2 regions of the Streptomyces sp. NPDC091416 genome follow, and region 1 is predicted to be linked to the other one. Evidence: predicted binding sites of a transcription regulator. Region 1 holds the regulator's gene; the other holds the start of a gene.
The links. The regulator HrcA, encoded in region 1, represses chaperone genes, less so after heat shock. The targets are predictions, from matches to a motif close to TTNGCACTCNGNNNNNCNGAGTGCNAA.
Positions count from the first base shown of each region.

Region 2: a site for HrcA is predicted at 2,171-2,197, ahead of groES (co-chaperone GroES). Genes of this name have one in related genera too.

Region 1 is NZ_JBIVTU010000002.1:335,147-345,529, forward strand. Features, by position in the region: gene ACIQMX_RS08430 (S41 family peptidase) at 1-752, opposite strand, end outside; gene ACIQMX_RS08435 (hypothetical protein) at 886-1,440, opposite strand; gene ACIQMX_RS08440 (16S rRNA (uracil(1498)-N(3))-methyltransferase) at 1,513-2,259, opposite strand; gene ACIQMX_RS08445 (nitronate monooxygenase) at 2,256-3,329, opposite strand; gene dnaJ (molecular chaperone DnaJ) at 3,443-4,579, opposite strand; gene hrcA (heat-inducible transcriptional repressor HrcA) at 4,580-5,596, opposite strand; gene ACIQMX_RS08460 (MBL fold metallo-hydrolase) at 5,782-6,513, shown strand; gene ACIQMX_RS08465 (DUF3097 domain-containing protein) at 6,539-7,360, shown strand; gene hemW (radical SAM family heme chaperone HemW) at 7,737-8,969, opposite strand; gene ACIQMX_RS08475 (ATP-binding SpoIIE family protein phosphatase) at 9,022-10,383, opposite strand, start outside.
Region 2 is NZ_JBIVTU010000001.1:868,070-878,452, forward strand. Features, by position in the region: gene groL (chaperonin GroEL) at 1-1,609, opposite strand, end outside; gene groES (co-chaperone GroES) at 1,712-2,020, opposite strand; gene ACIQMX_RS03705 (hypothetical protein) at 2,474-2,794, opposite strand; gene ACIQMX_RS03710 (polysaccharide deacetylase family protein) at 2,791-3,804, opposite strand; gene ACIQMX_RS03715 (methyltransferase domain-containing protein) at 3,901-5,151, shown strand; gene ACIQMX_RS03720 (hypothetical protein) at 5,169-5,834, opposite strand; gene ACIQMX_RS03725 (VOC family protein) at 5,887-6,357, opposite strand; gene ACIQMX_RS03730 (RNA polymerase sigma factor) at 6,421-7,671, opposite strand; gene ACIQMX_RS03735 (YciI family protein) at 7,723-8,085, opposite strand; gene ACIQMX_RS03740 (hypothetical protein) at 8,225-8,509, opposite strand; gene tsaD (tRNA (adenosine(37)-N6)-threonylcarbamoyltransferase complex transferase subunit TsaD) at 8,506-9,609, opposite strand; gene rimI (ribosomal protein S18-alanine N-acetyltransferase) at 9,609-10,100, opposite strand; gene tsaB (tRNA (adenosine(37)-N6)-threonylcarbamoyltransferase complex dimerization subunit type 1 TsaB) at 10,097-10,383, opposite strand, start outside.

The sequences.
Region 1 (10,383 bases):
GCGGACGCGTAGGCGACGCGGGTGCCGTCGGTGGTGGCGTGCCGGGCGTAGAAGCCTTCGACGCCGGTGTGCCGGCGCAGGCCGGTGCCGTCGGGGAGCGAGGAGTACAGCGCGCCGACGCCTTCGTGGTCGGAGAGGAAGGCGATGCGGTCGCCGACCCACATCGGGCACTCGATGTTGCCGTCGAGCTCCTCGTGGACGCGTACGAACTCCGCCGGGTCGCCCTCGGCCGCGATCCAGAGCTTGCCGGCCGTACCGCCCCGGTAGCGCTTCCAGGTGGCCGCCTCGCGCCCCATCGTGGCCGAGAGCAGCAGGACCCGGTCGCCGGGACCGTACGCGAGGGAGCCGACCGGCCCGTACGGCAGGGTCCGTGCGGGACTGCCGTCGACCGGGACGGCGCGGGCCCAGGAGCGCCGGAGCGAGACCTGGCCCTGGGTGCTGGTGACCAGCACGTCGCCGTCGGGCGTCCAGCCCCGTACGGCGGTCCGTGCGTCGCCCCAGTGGGTCAGCCGCCGGGAGGGGCCGCCGTCGGCGGGCGCGAGATGCACCTCGGGTGCCCCGTCCCGGGTGGACGTCCAGGCGACGAGGGTGCCGTCGGGAGATATCCGGGGCTGGGTGACGGGGCGGTTGTCGGCGCTGACCCGCCAGGCCCGGCCGCCGTCGAGCGGCGCGAGCCAGACGTCGTCCTCGGCGGTGAAGGCGATCGAGTCGCCCTGGACATGGGGGTACCGGAGGTAGGAAGGCTGTGTCACGACGATCAGCCTAGGCCGCGGCTGTGGCCTGCGGAACGGAGTTGGCCGGAGTACGCCGTACGGTCGGTGTCCGGCACACGCAAAGGGTTCGTCAAGAGGCGGGCGGGACGGTCCGGTTGCCCGGCGGGCGCGCTCATTTGCCGCGGGGCTGTTCGGTGACCGTGACGGTCACGGTGACCGTGGGCCGGGCGCCTCCCCCGCCGCCGTTCCCGCCGCTGCCGCTGCCGGGCGCGGGAGTCGAGGGCGGCGCGTCGCAGTTGCCGAGCAGGCTGGCCCGGAACACCGTCCGGCCGTCGGCCTTCGCGGTCAGGTCGCCCCGCACGCACCGGCCGTCGACCGCCTGCCGGACCTCACCGGCGACCGTGATGTCCCGGGCGTCCTTCGTCCGGCCCCGGCAGTCGACGTCGGCTACGCGGCGCGTGGAGGCGGTGGCCGAACCGGCCCGTGCGGACGACGGCTTCGCGCTGTCCTCGCCGGCGTTCGCCGAGCAGGTCAGCCACTGCACGTCGACGCCTTCGTGCTCCAGGGCGCGGGTGGCGGTGCGGTCCGTGGTCACGGCGATGGACGCGGTGTTCAGCCCGTCCGCGGGCTCGCAGGCGGTCAGGCCCGCGACGGCGGTGACCGCGAGGCAGACCGCGGCCGGAAAGCGACGGGCCGCCCGGCGACCCCATGCCCTTGATGTCCCCATAAGGGCAGCTTCCCACCACTCCTCGCCCAGCGGTAGACCGCTTGCGGCCACAACCGCCCCGGAGCAACGGCCCTACGACCAGCGGCCCGTGCGCCCCAGCAGCAGCGCCGTCGCCGCGGTACCCGCCGTGGAGGTGCGCAGCACAGTCGGCCCGAGCCGGCAGGTCCGGGCGCCGGCGGCGGCGAAGACGGCCAACTCGTCGGGCGACACGCCTCCTTCGGGACCTACGACCAGCACGATCTCACCCTCATCGGGCAGCGCGACCGTGGCCAGCGGCTCGCTGTCATGGTCCCGGTCCTCGTGCAGCACGGCCGCGAAATCGGCCGTGGCCAAAAACGCGGCAACCTGCTTGGTCGTCATCGCGTCCGCCACGTCCGGGAAGCGGACCCGGCGCGACTGCTTGCCGGCCTCACGGGCCGTACTGCGCCACTTCGCCAGGGACTTGAGGCCGCGGTCGCCCTTCCACTGGGTGATGCAGCGCGCGGCCTGCCACGGCACGATCGCGTCGGCGCCGGTCTCCGTCATCGTCTCGACGGCGAGTTCGCCCCGGTCCCCCTTGGGCAGCGCCTGGACGACGGTGATGCGGACGCCGGGGCGGGGTTCCTCGTGGACGGACTCCAGATCGGTGATCACCAGCCGGTCCTTGCCCTCGGCCGCCATCACGACGCCCTCGGCCCAGCGCCCCTGGCCGTCCGTCAGGACGACGTCCTCACCGGCGCGCAGGCGCTTCACCGAGACCGCGTGCCGGCCCTCGGGGCCTTCCAGGACGAACCCGGGCCCCTGCGGCATCCGGTCGACGACGAAGACGGGTGCCGTCACTGCGTGCTCCTTGTGCTCAGTGCCGTCCGTGCGGCGTCCAGTTCCTCGGCGAGCAGCCTGACCAGCCGGCCCGCGGGCAGCTCGCGTGCCATCCGGTGTCCCTGCCCCGCCCACAGTGCCATGCCCTGCGCGTCCCCGGCCCTGGCCGCCGCCTTGCGCAGCCCGGAGGTCAGGTGGTGCACCTGCGGGTAGGCGGCGGGGGCGTACGGTCCGTGCTCGCGCACGAAGCGGTTGACCAGGCCGCGGGCCGGGCGGCCGGAGAAGGCCCGGGTCAGGGTGGTGCGGACGAACAGCGGGTTGGTCAGGGCCTGTTTGTGCAGCAGGTGGGCGCCGGACTCGGGGCAGACCAGGAAGGCGGTGCCGAGCTGCGCGGCATCGGCGCCCGCGGCCAGTACCGCGGCGATCTGGGAGCCGCGCATCAGGCCGCCCGCGGCGATGACCGGTATCTGCACGGTCTCGCGGACCTGGGTCACCAGGCTGAGCAGCCCGGTTCCGGCCCCGTCGGCCTGCGGGTCGTCGCGGAACGTGGACTGGTGGCCGCCCGCCTCGACGCCCTGGGCGCAGACGGCGTCGGCGCCCGCCCACTGGGCGGCTTGGGCCTCCTCGGGCGAGGTGACGGTGACGACGGTGTACGTGCCCGCCGCGGCGAACGCGTCGAGGGTGTCGCGGGAGGGGCAGCCGAACGTGAAGGAGACGACCGGGACGGGGTCCTCCAGCAGGATGGCGACCTTGGCGTCGAAGCCGTCGTCGCCGGAGGTGTCGCTGTCACCGAGCGGGGTGTCGTACCAGGAGGTCTCTCCCGCGAGCTGGTGCCGGTACACCTCGACGGCGGCCGGGTCGGCGAGGTTCGGCTGCGGCATGAAGAGGTTGACGCCGAAGGGCTGCCCGGTGAGCCCGCGGACCTGCTTGATCTCGTTGTACATGCCGTCCGCGGTTTTGTACCCCGCGGCCAGGAAGCCGAGCCCTCCGGCCTCGGCTACGGCCGCGACGAGCTGCGGACAGGAGGTTCCGCCCGCCATCGGGGCCTGCACGATCGGAAACCGGCAGAGATCGGTCAACGCGGATGACATGACCGCATCGTGTCATGTCATCCCCGGCCCACGATGCGCACCCCGCTGCAGCCTTTTGTCCGCAATGCGGTACGGGCCCGGAAACCGGGCCCGTACGACGTCATCCTGTGGGACTAGCGGCCGTTGAACGCGTCCTTCAGCCGCGAGAACAGGCCCTGCTGCCCGGGCTGGAACTGGCCGGTGGGCCGCTCCTCGCCGCGCAGCTTCGCCAGCTCGCGCAGCAGGCGCTCCTGCTCCGGGTCCATCTTCGTCGGGGTCACCACCTCGACGTGCACGATCAGGTCACCGCGACCGCCGCCCCGCAGGTGCGTGATGCCACGCCCGTGCAGCGGGACGGACTGGCCGGACTGGGTGCCCGGCCGGATGTCGACCTCCTCCAGTCCGTCGAGCGTCTCCAGCGGCACCTTGGTGCCGAGGGCCGCCGCCGTCATGGGGATGGTGACCGTGCAGTGCAGATCGTCGCCGCGCCGCTGGAAGACGGCGTGCGGCAGCTCGTGGATCTCCACGTAGAGGTCGCCGGCCGGACCGCCGCCGGGGCCGACCTCGCCCTCGCCCGCGAGCTGGATGCGGGTGCCGTTGTCGACACCGGCGGGGATCTTCACCGTGAGCGTGCGCCGCGAACGGATGCGGCCGTCACCGGCGCACTCCGGGCACGGCGTCGGCACGACCGTGCCGAAGCCCTGGCACTGGGGACAGGGCCGCGAGGTCATGACCTGGCCGAGGAACGACCGGGTGACCTGGGAGACCTCGCCGCGGCCGCGGCACATGTCACAGGTCTGGGCGGAGGTGCCGGGTGCGGCGCCCTCGCCACTACAGGTCGTACAGACGACGGCCGTGTCGACCTGGATGTCCTTCGTCGTGCCGAAGGCCGACTCGGAGAGGTCGATCTCCAGCCGGATCATGGCGTCCTGGCCGCGGCGCGTGCGCGAACGGGGTCCGCGCTGCGACGACGTACCGAAGAACGCGTCCATGATGTCGGAGAAGTTGCCGAAGCCGCCCTGTCCGAATCCGCCCGCGCCACCGCCTCCGGAGGCGGACAGCGGGTCGCCGCCGAGGTCGTAGACCTGCTTCTTCTGAGCGTCCGACAACACCTCGTAAGCGGCGTTGATCTCCTTGAACCGCTCCTGGGTCTTCGGATCGGGGTTCACATCCGGGTGCAGCTCGCGGGCGAGCCTCCGGAATGCCTTCTTGATCTCGTCCTGCGAAGCGTCGCGGCGCACGCCGAGTACGGCGTAGTAGTCCGTGGCCACTTACGACTCCGCCAGGATCTGTCCGACGTAACGTGCCACTGCGCGTACCGCTCCCATCGTTCCGGGGTAGTCCATGCGGGTCGGTCCGACCACGCCGAGTTTGGCGACTGCCTCGTCGCCCGAACCGTAGCCGACCGCGACGACGGACGTGGAGTTGAGCCCTTCGTGGGCGTTCTCGTGCCCGATACGTACGGTCATGCCCGAGTCCTTGGCCTCACCGAGCAGCTTCAGCAGCACGACCTGCTCCTCCAATGCCTCCAGCACCGGCCGGATCATCACAGGGAAGTCGTGCCCGAAACGGGTGAGGTTGGAGGTGCCGCCGATCATCAGCCGCTCCTCCGTCTCCTCGACGAGGCATTCGAGGAGGATCGAGAGCACGGTGGACACGGTTCCCCGGTCCTCGCTCTCGAAGGATTCCGGCAGGTCCTGCACCAGCTGCGGAACGTCCGCGAAACGGCGTCCCACGACCCGGCTGTTGAGCCGGGCCCGCAGATCGGCGAGAGAGGTCTCGCCGAACGGCGCGGGGCAGTCGACCAGCCGCTGTTCGACCCGGCCGGTGTCCGTGATCAGCACGAGCATCAGCCGGGCGGGGGCCAGGGACAGCAGTTCCACGTGCCGCACCGTCGAGCGGGTCAGTGAGGGGTACTGCACGACGGCGACCTGCCGGGTCAGCTGCGCGAGCAGCCGTACGGTGCGACCCACGACATCGTCGAGGTCGACCGCGCCGTCGAGGAAATTCTGAATGGCACGGCGCTCCGGCGACGACAGGGGCTTGACGCCCGCGAGCTTGTCGACGAAGAGCCGGTACCCCTTGTCCGTCGGGATGCGTCCCGCGCTGGTGTGCGGCTGGGCGATGAAGCCCTCGTCCTCCAGCACCGCCATGTCGTTGCGGACGGTGGCCGGGGAGACCCCCAGCTTGTGCCGTTCCGTGAGCGCCTTGGAGCCGACGGGCTCCTCGGTGCCGACATAGTCCTGGACGATGGCGCGCAGCACTTCGAGTCTGCGTTCGCTGAGCATCGCGCACACCTCCAGCTGTGTACCTCGGTGGTTCTCGGGCCGTTCCCTGGTCTGTCCCTGGCACTCTGTGCGTACGAGTGCCAGCAATACCCCGGCCAGTGTACGGCGACGGGGTGGTCCCCTAGCAAGGGCGACCGGCCACGCTACCGCGAGACTGCGCAGGTCGTTGCCGATAGCGTCGCCGTATGGACGCCTCTTGGGAAGAGTTCGGCTGGGAGCGACTCGGACACGGAGTGGGCCGACGACGCCTTCCGGTGTGGGATGCAACGGTCGCGCTGGTGGCGGGGACCGACGGTGTGCTGCTCTGCGACACCGGTTCGTCACTCCGCGAAGCGGCCGAGGTACGCGGCCAGGCGCAGGCCCTGCTGGGCCGGAGGGTGACACATATCGCACTCAGCCACCCCCATTTCGATCACGTGCTCGGCACGGCGGCCTTCGCCGGGGCACAGGTGTACGGCGCCGGGGGCCTGGCCGGTCTGCTGCGGCGCGGGGCGGACGAGCTGCACGCCGACGCGGTGCGGCACGGGCTGCCCGAACACGACGCGGCCGAGTCCGCCGACGTGCTGGTGGCGCCGCATCACGAGGTGCGCGCCGAATGGACGCTCGACCTGGGCGGCGGGCGTGAGGTGCTGCTCGTGAACGCGGGCCCGGGGCACAGCGGCCACGATCTCGCGGTGCTGGTCCCCGGCCTCTCCGGCTCGCCCGCGGTCGTGTTCTGCGGCGACCTGGTCGAGGAGTCCGGTGACCCGCAGGCGGGCCCGGACGCGTTCCCCGCGCACTGGCCGGCGGCGCTGGACCGGCTGCTGGCGCTGGGCGGCGAGGACGCGCTGTACGTGCCGGGGCACGGGGCCGTCGTGGACGCGGCGTTCGTACGGGCCCAGCGCGATCAGCTGGCTGCCCGGTTCGGCGTGTCGTGAGCCGCTCCCGCCTTATCGTCATCCGATGCGCAGCTACCAGCCGGACCTGACCCCGCCGTGGAAGAAATCCGCCCCCGCCCCCGAGGTGCCCGCCGAGCCCGATCTGGTCGTGGAGGACGTCGCCAGCGGCTTCTGCGGTGCGGTGATCCGGTGCGAGAAGACGGCCGAGGGCCCGACGGTGACCCTGGAGGACCGCTTCGGCAAGCACCGGGTCTTCCCGATGGCTCCGCGCGGCTTCCTGCTGGAGGGCCGGGTCGTCACGCTGGTGCGCCCGTCGGCGGGCGGCCCGGTCCGCCCCGCCCGTACGGCCTCCGGCTCGGTGGCCGTTCCCGGCGCGCGGGCCCGGGTGGCCCGGGCCGGGCGCATCTACGTGGAGGGCCGGCACGACGCCGAGCTGGTGGAGCGGGTCTGGGGCGACGACCTGCGCATCGAGGGCGTCGTCGTGGAGTACCTGGAGGGCATCGACGACCTCCCCGCGATCGTGCGCGAGTTCTCACCGGGCCCGGACGCGCGGCTCGGAGTGCTGGTCGACCATCTCGTGCCGGGCTCCAAGGAGTCCCGGATCGCGGCACAGATCTCCGACGGGAACGTGCTGGTGGTCGGCCACCCCTACATCGACGTGTGGGAGGCGGTGAAGCCGTCGTCCGTCGGCATCCCCGGCTGGCCGGTGGTCCCGCGCGGCCAGGACTGGAAGACGGGCGTGTGCCGGTCGCTGGGGTGGCCGGAGAACACGGGTGCGGCCTGGCAGCGGATCCTGTCGACGGTCCGCTCCTACCGGGACCTGGAGCCGGAGCTGCTGGGCCGGGTGGAGGAACTGATCGACTTCGTGACGGCGCCCTCCGACTGAGGGAGGAGCGGAGCCCGGGGCGGAACCCCCACTCCCAGCCCCCGCCCCCGACGCACTTCGACCCCGGCCCACTCCCAGCCCCTCCGGCGCTTGAGGAGCGGGGTCCGGGCCGGAGCACCCACTCCCAGCCTCCGGCGCTTGAGGAGCGGGGCCCGGGGCGGAGCACCCACTCCCAGCCCCTCCGGCGCTTGAGGAGCGGAGCCCCCACTCCCAGCCCCTCCGGAGCTTGAGGAGCGGGGTCCGGGGCAGAGCCCCGGTTCAGGGAAGGGGCGGGGAGGGGACTAGCCCGCCGCAGGCGGCCCCGCGCCCCGCGCTCCCGCCGCACGGGGGACGCCGCAGGGACGCCGCACGCCGCCCGCCGCAGGCGCCCCGCCCCTCAGTCCACCAGGTCCCGCACCACCGCATCCGCCAGCAACCGCCCCCGCAGCGTCAGCACCGCCCGGCCCTCCCCGTACGACCCTGGCTCCAGCAGCCCGTCCGACACCGCCCGCCCGGCCGCCACCAGCCCGGCCGGGGCGAGCAGCGACAGCGGGCAGCCGTCGACGAGCCGCAGCTCCAGCAGGATGCGCTCGACGCGCCGGTCCTCCGCGGAAAGGATCTCGCGGCCCGCGCCGGGCGAGCGCCCTTCGGCCAGCGCCTGCGCGTACGCCCCCGGGTGCTTCACGTTCCACCAGCGCACGCCGCCGACGTGGCTGTGCGCGCCCGGTCCGGCGCCCCACCAGTCGGCCCCGCGCCAGTACAGCTCGTTGTGCAGGCAGCGGCCCTCCGGCGTCCGGGCCCAGTTCGACACCTCGTACCAGGAGAAGCCGGCCGCGGCCATCGCCTCGTCCGCGATGAGGTACCGGTCGGCGTGCGCGTCGTCGTCCGTCATCGGGATCTCGCCGCGCTTGATCCGGCGGGCCAGCTGGGTGCCCTCCTCGACGATCAGGGCGTACGCCGACACGTGGTCGGGCCCGGCGCCGATCGCCGCGTCGAGGGAGGCGCGCCAGTCGTCGTCGGACTCGCCGGGGGTGCCGTAGATCAGGTCGAGGTTGACGTGCTCGAAGCCTGCCGCCCTCGCCTCGGCGACACAGGCCTCGGGCCGGCCGGGGGTGTGGGTGCGGTCGAGGATCTTCAGGACGTGCTTCCGGGCGCTCTGCATCCCGAACGAGATCCGGTTGAAGCCGCCCTCGCGCAGCTCGGCCAGGTAGTCCGGGCCGACCGACTCCGGGTTGGCCTCCGTGGTGATCTCGGCGTCGTCCGCGAGGCCGAACTCCTCCCGGATCGCGGCCAGCATCCGGACCAGGTCGGCGGCGGCCAGCAGTGTCGGCGTTCCGCCTCCGACGAAGACCGTACGGACCTGGCGCGGGTCGTCGCCGAGGACCTTGCGGGCCTGGCGGACCTCGCCGATGAGATGCGAGGCGTAGTTGTCGCGGGAGGCCAGCGCCCCGCCGGAGCCGCGCAGCTCGGTCGCGGTGTAGGTGTTGAAGTCGCAGTAGCCGCAGCGGGTCGCGCAGTACGGCACGTGGAGGTAGAAGCCGAGCGGGCGTTCTGCGGCGCCTTCCAGGGCATGGCGGGGCAGCGCCCCGTCGTCGGGCACGGGCTCACCATCGGGCAGTACGGAAGGCATACCGTCCATTGTCGCGCGCCGCCCGGCACCCGGACGCCACGTGCGTGCGGACCTACTCGGCCTGGAGGACCAGCAGCGCCAGGTCGTCGTCCGGCGGGCGCTCCGCGAAGGCGTGCACGGCGTGCTTGATGCGGTCCGCGATCCCTTCCGCGGTCAGCCCGGCGCACCCGGAGAGCGCCTGGGCCAGCCCGTCCTCGTCGTCGAACATCAGCGGCCCCGAGCGCCGCTCCGTCACCCCGTCGGTGACGCAGAGCAGGCTGTCGCCGGGGGCCAGGTCGAAGCTCTGGGTCTCGTAGACGGCGTCGTCCATGACGCCCAGGAGCAGCTGCGGTTCGGCGGCGGGCCGTACGGTGCCGTCGGGGCGCAGCAGCAGCGGCAGCGGGTGCCCGGCGCTGACCAGGGTGCAGCGGGCGCCGCCGCCGGGCAGCGGTACGAGCTCCCCGTACAGCAGGGACAGGAACCGGGACTGTCCGCTGTCCGCGGAGTGCTGGCCGCCGGCGGCGGCGACCATGAGCGCGGCGGCCTCGGCGGCCTCCATCGCGTCGTCCAGGAGCAGCCGGTTGAGGCGGACCAGGACCTCGTCGGCCTGGAAGCCCTCCCGGGCCAGCAGCCGCAGCCAGGGGCGGGCGAGCCCGGTGACGACGGCGGCCTCCGGGCCGCTGCCCTGGACGTCGCCGAGGACGAAGCACCATCGGTCGCCGGGGCACGGGAAGATGTCGTAGAAGTCGCCCCCGACCACCCCGTCGTCGCTGGGCTCGTAGACGAGTGAGCTGGCGACGCCCGGTATGTCGGCGACCTTGCTGGGCAGCAGTCCGCGCTGGAGGATGCGGCTGATGGTGGCCTGCCGGGTGTAGGCACGGGCCGCGCCCACGGCGAGGCCGACCCTGCGCACGAAGTCCTCGATCAGCGCGGTGACCTCGTCGGGGACGCGGGCGATGCCCTCGCGGCCGAGGAGTACGGCTCCGAGGGTGCGGCCGCCCGAGGTGATCCGGTAGGCGAGCGTGACGCCTTCGAGCCCGTCCGGCTGCCCGCCGTCCTCCGCGCTGCCGGGCCAGGGCATCGACACGGGTCCGGTGCCGACCCGTTCGGGGAGGCGGAGCGGGTCGCCCTCCAGCAGGGTGCGCAGCGGCTGGATGCGGGCCTCGTCGACGTGCCAGACCTTGGCGAGGCGCGGGACGGCCGCGCGGCCCTGGGTCTCGGGCTCCAGCCAGATCGCGCACCAGTCGGCGAGCCGGGGTACGAGTAACTGTCCGGCGAGCGCGGCCACGATGTCCTCGTCGAGCTGTCCTGCCAGCAGGTCCGAGGCCTCGGCGAGGAACGACAGCGCGCCGCGGCCCGCCCAGTCGGCGTCGTCGCGCAGGGCGCGGCGGGCGGTGGGGGCGAGCAGTTCGGCGGCGCGCAGGCCCTGCTGGAA
Region 2 (10,383 bases), on a different contig from region 1:
CGTGGCCGTGACCGGCCTCGGCCTCTTCCTCGGCCGGCTTCTCGACGACCAGGGTCTCGGTCGTGAGCAGCAGCGACGCGATGGACGCGGCGTTCTCCAGGGCGGAGCGGGTGACCTTGACCGGGTCGATGACGCCGGCCTTCACCAGGTCGCCGTACTCGCCGGTCGCGGCGTTGAAGCCCTGGCCCTTGTCGAGCTCGGAGACCTTCGAGGTGATGACGTAGCCCTCGAGGCCCGCGTTCTCGGCGATCCAGCGGAGCGGCTCGACGGCGGCGCGGCGCACGACCGCGACACCGGTGGCCTCGTCGCCGGTCTTGCCGAGGTTGTCCTCCAGGACCTTGACGGCGTGGACGATGGCGGAGCCACCACCGGAGACGATGCCCTCCTCGACCGCGGCGCGGGTCGCGGAGATGGCGTCCTCCAGACGGTGCTTCTTCTCCTTGAGCTCGACCTCGGTGGCAGCACCGACGCGGATCACGCAGACACCGCCGGCCAGCTTCGCCAGGCGCTCCTGGAGCTTCTCGCGGTCCCAGTCGGAGTCCGTGGACTCGATCTCGGCCTTGATCTGGTTGACGCGGCCGGCGACCTCGTCGGACTTGCCGCCACCGTCGACGATGGTGGTGTCGTCCTTGGAGACGGTCACGCGGCGGGCGGTGCCCAGCACGTCCAGACCGGCCTGGTCGAGCTTGAGGCCGACCTCCTCGGCGATGACGGTCGCACCGGTGAGGGTGGCGATGTCGCCGAGCATGGCCTTGCGGCGGTCACCGAAGCCCGGGGCCTTCACCGCGACGGCGTTGAAGGTGCCACGGATCTTGTTGACGACCAGGGTCGACAGGGCCTCGCCCTCGACGTCCTCGGCGATGATCAGCAGCGGCTTGGAGGCACCGGCCTGGATGACCTTCTCCAGAAGCGGCAGCAGCTCCTGGATCGAGCCGATCTTGCCCTGGTGGATCAGGATGTACGGGTCGTCGAGGACGGCCTCCATACGCTCCTGGTCGGTCACCATGTACGGGGACAGGTAGCCCTTGTCGAAGGCCATGCCCTCGGTGAAGTCGAGGTCCAGACCGAAGGTGTTGGACTCCTCGACGGTGATGACACCGTCCTTGCCGACCTTGTCCATCGCGTCCGCGATGAGCTCGCCGACCTGGGTGTCCTGCGCGGAGAGCGCGGCCACGGCGGCGATGTCGGACTTGTCCTCGATCGGGCGGGCGGTCGCGAGGAGCTCCTCGGACACGGCCTTGACCGCGGCGTCGATGCCCTTCTTCAGGGCGGCCGGGGACGCGCCCGCGGCCACGTTGCGCAGGCCCTCGCGGACGAGCGCCTGGGCCAGGACGGTGGCGGTGGTCGTACCGTCACCGGCTACGTCGTTGGTCTTGGTCGCGACCTCCTTCACCAGCTGGGCACCGAGGTTCTCGTACGGGTCGTCCAGCTCGACCTCGCGCGCGATGGTGACACCGTCGTTGGTGATGGTGGGCGCACCGAACTTCTTGTCGATGACGACGTTGCGGCCCTTGGGACCGATCGTCACCTTCACCGTGTCGGCAAGCTTGTTGACGCCGCGCTCGAGGGCGCGACGGGCGTCCTCGTCGAACTTCAGGATCTTCGCCATGGAGCTGAACTGTCCTCTCAAAACAAGAACTGCGCCCCTGCCGCCCGGCTAGTTATTTCGCAGGGGGCCAGGGGCGCAGAACAGAAGCAAACGTTAAGTGAATTACTTCTCGATGATCGCGAGCACGTCGCGAGCCGAGAGGACGAGGTACTCCTCGCCGTTGTACTTCACCTCGGTGCCGCCGTACTTGCTGTACAGCACGACATCGCCGGTCTTGACGTCGAGCGGAAGGCGCTCGCCGTTCTCGAAGCGGCCCGGGCCCACGGCCAGGACGACGCCCTCCTGGGGCTTCTCCTTCGCCGTGTCCGGAATGACCAGGCCGGAGGCCGTGGTCTGCTCGGCGTCGAGCGGCTGGACCACAATGCGGTCCTCGAGCGGCTTGATCGCAACCTTGGTGCTGGTCGACACGATCCGGTCTCCCCCTTCGGAGATCTCACGGGGTTATCAGTCTTTGGGGTGGCGACCAGGTGGGCCCGTCGTCGCGGGTGCCGGACCTGCCGGTCGCACAGAACTGCTGGCACTCTCCAGTGGGGAGTGCCAGCACTGAGACTATGACCGCGATTAGCACTCGGTCAAGCGGAGTGCCAATTCACGCCCCACGTGGCGTCCGGGGCCGTCCTCCTCCTCGTACGGCCGCGCCCGCACGGCGCTCCGGTCACCACAGGGACAACGCGGGGACCGTCCGTGCCGTTCCGTACGGCGCTGGTCTCATGCCCGCGCGACCCGCCGGACCGGGGAACCCTCGGCCGGGCCCGCTCGCGGCCGGCCGTCCGGACCTGGTGCCCGGCCTGCCGCGGCGGGCGTCGTCCCGCCGCTCGCCGCGGGCGTGCCGTGCGTCCTGACGCTCATGGCGTGGCACAGCGGCTACCGCCTCGCACACCCCGCGCCCGCGGCCTCGCCGCCGTACTCCCCCGGCCGCTCCGGCCACCAGTGGACCGGCGGGCGCGTTCCGGCGCCGCCCGCCGCGGGGCGGCCGCAGGCGACGACGACCATCGCCCCCGGCGCCCCGTGGTCACCGCGCACCGCCGCGGGCCGCGCCCGGTCGCCCGGCGAGGGGCGCACGTGCTGGGCCGCCTTGCGGCCCAGCCGCTCGATCGGGTCCACCGACTGCGCGCAGCCGGCGGAGGCGGTCAGGAGCGCACCGGCGGTCAGCAGTCCGGCCAGCAGCCGGTGCGCCCTTCTCATACGTAGTCCTCCAGGCGGGCCACGGCGTAACCCTTGTCCGTGATGACCTTCATGACATTGCGGATCATGTCGGGCATGCTGCCCTTCCAGTCCTTCTTGCCCCGGAAGTGCGTGAGGATGATGTCGCCGGGATGCAGGTCCTGGTCCTCCTCCCGCCACTCCATGTGGTCGGGGAAGGCCTCCGCCGCCCACAGCGGCACGGCCGTGATGCCGCAGGACTTGGCGATCCGCAGGGTGTCGCCGTTGTAGTTGCCGTACGGCGGCCGGAAGAGCCGGGGGCGCTCGCCGTACTGCTGCTCGATGATGTCCTGCTGGTCGCAGATCTCCCGCTGCTGCTCGTCGTGCGAGAGACCGGGCATGTAGCGGTGGTTCAGCGTGTGGTTGCCGAGGACGACGCCGCGGACCTGGGCCTCCTTGAAGTACGCGTAGTCGTCGCGGACCAGGTAGTCGCTGAGGAAGGCGCTGTACGGGATGTTCAGCTCCGACATCATCTTCAGCAGCTCGGGGTCCTTGTCGTCCCCGTCGTCCATCGTCAGGAAGACGATCTTCTTGTCCGTGGGAACCGTGGTGAAGACCGGCGGCAGCGAGGCGTCGCCGCCCTCGACCTCGAAGCCCTTGCGGGTGGTGAGGTGCGGCTTGACGGCGGGCGGCGCCGGCGGAGCCAGCGGGGTGCTCGCCAGGCCCCACTTCTTGGCCGCCACGGCCCGTGCGGCCTGGGCGCGGCGCGCCTTCTCCGCCTGCGCCGCGACGGAGCCCGCCGCCCCGGCCGCCGGAGGACCGCCCGGCTGTCCGGCCCGCGCGGCGGCCGCGCGTGCGGGGTCGGCCGGTGCACGGCCTGCCGTCTCGGCGGCGCAGCCCGAACCGGCCGCGGCGACCAGCAGCGCGGCGAGGACCGCGTAGCCCGGCCGCCGCCGCAGGTGCCCGCGCCCCGGCCGCCCCTGTCCGCACGACACCGCGTCCGGTCTGCGACTCTTCATGTCAGAATCTTCCTTTTGTCGTACTGGCTGCATGGCGCCGCATCCTGCCAGCCCGGGACGGGGCATCCCGGCCGACACAGCGCCCGCCCCGCACGGTCGCCCGGCTGGCGCGCGCCCGACTGGCCCACAATGGGGCGGGTGAACGCTCTCGCCCCGACCGGCCCGCCCGACGACGCCCCCGACCCCCTTTCCGGCTTCCGCGCCCTGCGCACCCCCGAGGGCGCCGAGCTGCTGGCCGGGCTGCGGTCGTACGACCCCGCCACCGAACTGGCCACCGCCACCCGGCTCCGCCGTACCCACCCGGCCGCTCTCGTCTCGGCGGCCCTGGGCCAGGCCCGGCTGCGGCAGCGGGCGGTGGCGAAGTTCGGCGCCGAGGACGCGCACCGGATGTTCTTCACGCCGAACGGGGTCGAGCAGGCGACCCGCACCTCGGTGGCCGGCTACCGGGCCCGGCGGTTCGCGGACGCGGGGGTGCGCAGCGTCGCCGACCTCTGCTGCGGGATCGGCGGCGACGCGATCGCCCTGGCGCGGGCCGGGATCTCCGTCCTCGCCGTGGACCGCGACCCGCTCACCGCCGAGGTGGCCCGGGCCAACGCCGCGGCGCTCGGCCTGGACGCGCTGATCGAGGTGCGGTGCGCCGACGTCACGGAGATCGACACCGCGCCGTACGACGCGGTGTTCGTCGACCCGGCCCGCCGCGGCGGACGCGGCCGCATCTTCGATCCGGAGGCCTATTCGCCGCCCCTGTCCTGGGCGACCGAGGCGGCGCTCAAGGCGCCCAGGGCCGCGCTGAAGATCGCCCCGGGTGTCCCGCACGAGGCGATCGGGCCGCAGGCGGAGGCCGAGTGGATCTCGGACGGCGGCGAGGTGAAGGAGGCGGTGCTCTGGTTCGGCGAGGGCTTCGAGGCGGGCTCCTACCGCGCGACCCTGCTCCCGTCGGGCGCCACCCTGTCCGCCCCGGCCGTGCTGCCCGCCCCGCCGGTCGGCCCGGTGGGCCGCTATCTGTACGAGCCGGACGGCGCGGTGATCCGGGCGCATCTGGTGGCCGCGGTCGTGGAGCGGTACCGGGGCCGGCTGTTCGACGAGATGATCGCGTACGTCACGAGCGACGAGCTGTACGACTCCCCGTACACCGCCGGCTACGAGATCACCGATCAGCTGCCCTTCAACACGAAGCGGCTGAAGGCCCTGCTGCGGGAGCGGAAGGTCGGCGTCCTCACGGTCAAGAAGCGTGGTTCGGGGGTCGAACCGGAGGAACTGCGGCGGAAGATGAAGCTCCAGGGCCCGAACGCGGCCACGGTCTTCCTGACCCGCGTCGCGAACGTGCCGACGATGCTGATCGGCCGTCCCGTGACCGGCCCCGAGGCCGCCCTGCGCTGACGGCGGCCGGGCCCGCCTCAGCGGTGGGCGCCGCCCCGCACGGAGACCAGGGGCTCGGGGGCGGCTGTGCCGAGCAGGGTTCGCAGGACCCAACGCCGGTGCCAGAAGGCCTTGGTGATGCCGATGAGGCCGATGATCCAGCCGATGAACCCGAGCCCCATCACCAGGGCCATCAGGCCGTAGGTGTCATCGCCCCGGACGGCGCCGGCCGGCACCACGAAGCAGGCGTAAAGACCGCCGGCGCAGAGCACGAAGGAGCCGAGGAGCCACACCAGGCTCACCCCCGGCAGCCGGTACGCGGCGTCACGCGCGGGATCACGGTCCAACGCGCCCCACTGCGCGAGGAGTCGGCGCAGCCGCCGGTCCCTGCGCAGGCCGATCACGACGAGGACGACGGCCGGCACCAGGCAACAGGCGCCCAGGACCAGCATGATGACGCCGAAGAAGGCGCTGAAGACGTCGTAGGACTGCTCGAAGGTGACGAACGCGGTGCCGATCATCGCCCAGCCGAGCGCACCGACCGCTCCCCACATCCACAGCAGTCCGAGCCGGCCGGGGCCCAGGTGCATCTTCACCAGCGCGCCCAGGATGTGGGCCCGGTCGGCGAGCAGCGCTCCCCGGTCGGGCCAGGTGCGTATCTCCACGGGCGGCGGGGGCGGCGGAAGCGCCGGACGGGCGGACATGGGCCAGACCCTATCGAGCGGCGGTGCCGCCCCGCGTCCGGGTGATCACATATCAGGCGTTGCGCAGGGCCTCGATGTCGAGGCGCTTCATGCCGAGCATCGCCTTCATGGCGCGGGCCGCCTTGTCCGGGTCGGGGTCGGTCAGGGCGTCGCCGAGACCGGGCGGGATGATCTGCCAGGAGACGCCGAACCTGTCCTTGAGCCAGCCGCACTGGCTCTCCTGGCCGCCGTCCGCGGTGAGCGCGTCCCAGAGCCGGTCCGCCTCCTCCTGGGACTCGCACTCGACGGAGAGCGAGACCGCCTCGCTGAAGGGGAACTCGGGGCCGCCGTCGAAGGCGATGTACTCGGCGCCGTCCAGCTGGAAGCGGACGGTCATCACCGCACCCTCCTCGCCGGGCGACGCGGCCGTCCAGCGGGTCACGTCCAGGACGCGCGAGTCGCCGCCGATGACGGAGATGTAGTGGTCCGCCGCCTCCTCGGCCTGGTCTTTGTCGAACCACAGGAACGTGGTGACCTTCTGCATGGTCTTCTCCTCACGCGGTGGTACCGGGTGCCGTGCAAGGTAGACCGGTGGCGGGTACGGAACTCATCGGCCGGCCCGGTCCAGGAGCAGGGCCCGTTCCCGCTCGTTGCGGGTGAGCTCCGCCGCCCGTACGAACTCGGCGCGCGCCTCGTCCGTACGCCCCATCCGCTCCAGCAGATCCCCGCGGACGCTCGGCAGCAAGTGGTACGCCTTGAGCGCGGGGTCGGCGGCCAGCGCGTCGACCAGGGCGAGAGCGGCGGCCGGACCCTCGGCCATGGAGACGGCGACGGCACGGTTGAGCTCGACGACCGGGGACGGGGACAGGGCGGCGAGCCGGTCGTACAGCGCGGCGATGGCGGCCCAGTCCGTGTCCTCGTACCGCACCGCCCGGGCATGGCAGGCGGCGATGGCCGCCTGGAGGGCGTACGGGCCCAGCGGCCGCCCCGCCTCCGCGGCCGTTTCGCCCGCCCGGAGCAGGGCCGCGCAGCCGCGGCGGATCAGCAGCCGGTCCCAGCGGGCCCGGTTCTGATCGGCGAGCAGCACCGGCGCACCGTCCGGCCCGGTCCTGGCAGCGGTACGCGAGGCCTGGAGCTCCAGCAGGGCCGCCAGTCCGTGCACCTCGGCCTCGCCCGGCATCAGCCCGGCCAGCACCCGGGCCAGCCGCAGCGCGTCCTCGCAGAGGCCGGGACGCAGCCAGTCGTCGCCGGCGGTCGCGGCGTAGCCCTCGTTGAAGACCAGGTAGATGACTTCGAGCACCGATCCGAGCCGGGCGGCGCGCTCGGGGCCGTACGGCACCTCGAAGGGGACACCGGCCCGGCCGAGTGCCCGTTTGGCGCGGACGATCCGCTGGGCGACGGCCGGTTCGGTGGTGAGGAAGGCGCGGGCGATCTCCGTGGTGGTGAGGCCGCCGAGAAGGCGCAGGGTGAGGGCGATCCGGGCGTCGGTGGAGAGCACCGGATGGCACGAGGTGAAGATCAGCCGCAGCAGGTCGTCGTCGATCCGGTCCGGGTCCGCGGCGCCCGGGTCCGGTTCGCCGGAGACGGTGTCCAGGTCCCGGCCCATCTCGGCCAGCTTGCGGGCGTACGTCTCGCGGCGGCGTACGAGGTCGATGGCGCGGTGCTTGGCCGTGGCCATGAGCCAGGCTCCCGGGTTGTCCGGGACGCCCGACTCCGGCCACTGCTCCAGCGCGGCGACCAGGGCGTCCTGTGCGAGCTCCTCGGCGATGCCCACGTCCCGGACGATCCGGGCGACACCGGCGATGATCCGCGCGGACTCGATCCTGAATACCGCCTCAACCGCGCTCGCTGCCGTCACGGCCACCCATCAGAGCAGCCGTGCGGGACCCGGGCAAGCGCGGCCGGCCGGTCAGCCGGTCGCTTCGTCGATGGCCCGGATCTCGGAGGTGACGCTCCAGCTCTCCGGGTGGCAGAGCAGGAACCGCTTGGTCCACTCCAGCGCCTCGTCCTTGTCCTTGCACTGGAGGATGGCGTAGCCGCCGACGACCTCCTTGGTCTCGGTGAAGGGCCCGTCGGTGCAGCTGAGCTTTCCGCCGGCCCAGTGGACCCGGGTGCCCTGGGCGGTCGGGGTGAGGCCGGCCGTCTCCAGCATCACGCCCGCCTTGTTGATCTCCTCGAACAGGGCGCCCATGCGCTTCTCGAAGTCGGGGTCGGGCTCGAACCCGGCGGCGGCCTGCTCGTCGATGCGGATGAGTGACATGAAGCGCGGCATGGTGGCTCCTCGGTCGGGAGGGCGGGGACCTCTTCCCCGCCTCTCACCCCTGCGTCGAACGGGAGACGTCGGAATCGACAGCTCCCCCCGGAATTCTTCTGAGAAGTCTCCGGACCGGCCACCGCAGCGGCCGCGCTCCTCAGCGGCCGGCCGCTCCGAGGGACTCGAACCGCCAGCGGTGCACCGGACGGGTGACGGCCGCCGCGTCCGGTTCGGGCAGCTCCGGCAGGTCGTCGCCGTAGGCGCCCTCCCACCACGTGATGACCAGGACGCGGTCCTGCGGGGCGCGCAGCAGCTCGCTGCGCAGCGGGGGGCGCGCCAGCTCGCCGGCGCGGGCGCGGGCCCATTCCAGCAGTTCCGCGCCCCGGCCCTCGGTGGCCCGCGCCTCCCACATCAGCGCGACGGTGGTGCCGTTCCCGCTCATGAGTACAGGTTGTCCTTGCTGATCTCGTGCACGTGGTCGTGCGTGTGGCCGTGGCCGGCTCCCGGTACGTGGGTCTCGGTGACCGGCAGCGAGGAGTCCGCCGACAGCTCCAGGTCGGAGGCGGGCCGGTTGCGGGCCACCATCTCCGCGCCCAGCGCGGCGACCATGGCCCCGTTGTCGGTGCACAGTCCGGGGCGGGGCACGCGCAGCCGGATCCCGGCCCGTTCGCACCGCTCCTGGGCGAGCGCCCGCAGCCGTGAGTTGGCCGCGACGCCGCCGCCGATCATGAGGTGGTCGACGCCCTCGTCCTTGCAGGCCCGGACGGCCTTGCGGGTGAGCACGTCCACCACGGCCTCCTGGAAGGACGCCGCCACGTCCCGTACCGGCACTTCCTCGCCCGCGGCGCGCTTCGCCTCGATCCAGCGGGCGACGGAGGTCTTCAGGCCGGAGAAGGAGAAGTCGTACGCGGGGTCGCGCGAGCCGCTCAGCCCGCGCGGGAACGCGATGGCCTTCGGGTCGCCCTCCCGGGCGAGGCGGTCGATGACGGGGCCGCCGGGGAAGCCGAGCTGCAGCACCCGGGCGATCTTGTCGAAGGCCTCGCCCGCCGCGTCGTCGATGGTCGCGCCGAGCGGCCGCACGTCGTTGGTGATGTCGGGGGCGAGCAGCAGCGAGGAGTGCCCGCCGCTGACCAGGAGCGCCATCGTCGGCTCGGGCAGCGGGCCGTGCTCCAGCTGGTCGACGCAGATGTGCGAGGCCAGGTGGTTCACCCCGTAGAGCGGCTTGTTCAGCGCGTACGCGTACGCCTTCGCGGCCGAGACGCCGACGAGCAGGGCGCCGGCGAGTCCGGGCCCGGCGGTGACGGAGATGCCGTCGAGGTCGCGGCCGGTGACGCCGGCCTCCTTCAGGGCGCGCTCGATCGTGGGGACCATCGCCTCCAGATGCGCGCGGGAGGCGATCTCGGGGACGACGCCGCCGAAGCGGGCGTGCGTGTCGACGCTGGACGCGACGGCGTCGGCGAGGAGTGTCGTCCCGCGGACGATGCCGACGCCGGTCTCGTCGCAGGAGGTCTCGATGCCGAGTACGAGCGGTTCGTCAGCCATCAGTCAGTCTCGTTTTCTTGTACGTGGAGGCGCATGACGAGCGCGTCGATGTTGCCCGGCTGGTAGTAGCCGCGGCGGAAGCCGATGGGTTCGAAGCCGAAGCGTTCGTACAGCTTCTGCGCCCGGGTGTTGTCGACCCGGACCTCCAGCAGCACCTCGGCGCACTCGAAGGCCGTGGCGTGCTTCAGCAGGTCGGTCAGAAGCTCGGAGCCGAGCCCGCCGCCCCAGTGTCCGCGGGTGACGCCGATCGTCTGTACGTCGGCGAGGTCGCCGGCCGCCGCGAGGCCCGCGTATCCGACGATCCGGCCGGACACCGGGTCCTCGGCGACCACGTAGCGGCGGGTGGCCCGCGGTCCCCGGGCATGCGCCAGCTCGGACCAGAACATCCCGGCCGACCAGGCGTCGTCCGGGAACAGCTCGTGCTCCAGGTCGAGCACCGGATCGATGTCCCACCAGCGCATCTCGCGCAGCACTGCGGTCGTGGGGGTCACTTGGGGGTGACCACCTTGTAGTTCTTCGGGACCTGCGCGTCGGGCCTGCGCAGGTAGAGCGGCTGCGGCGGCAGCAGCGTGTCCCCCGCGGCGAGGCGTGCGGCGGCGAGGGCCGCCATCGCGCCGGCGGCGACGTGCTCGGGGCCGCGCGCGTCCGGGAACGCGTCGGGGTAGAGCACCGCGCCCGCCCCGGCGACGGGGAGGCCCGCGAGCTGCCCGGCGATGTCGGCGGGCCGGTCGACGGCGGGTTCACCGGTCCGGGTGAAGGCGTCCTCGTACCGCG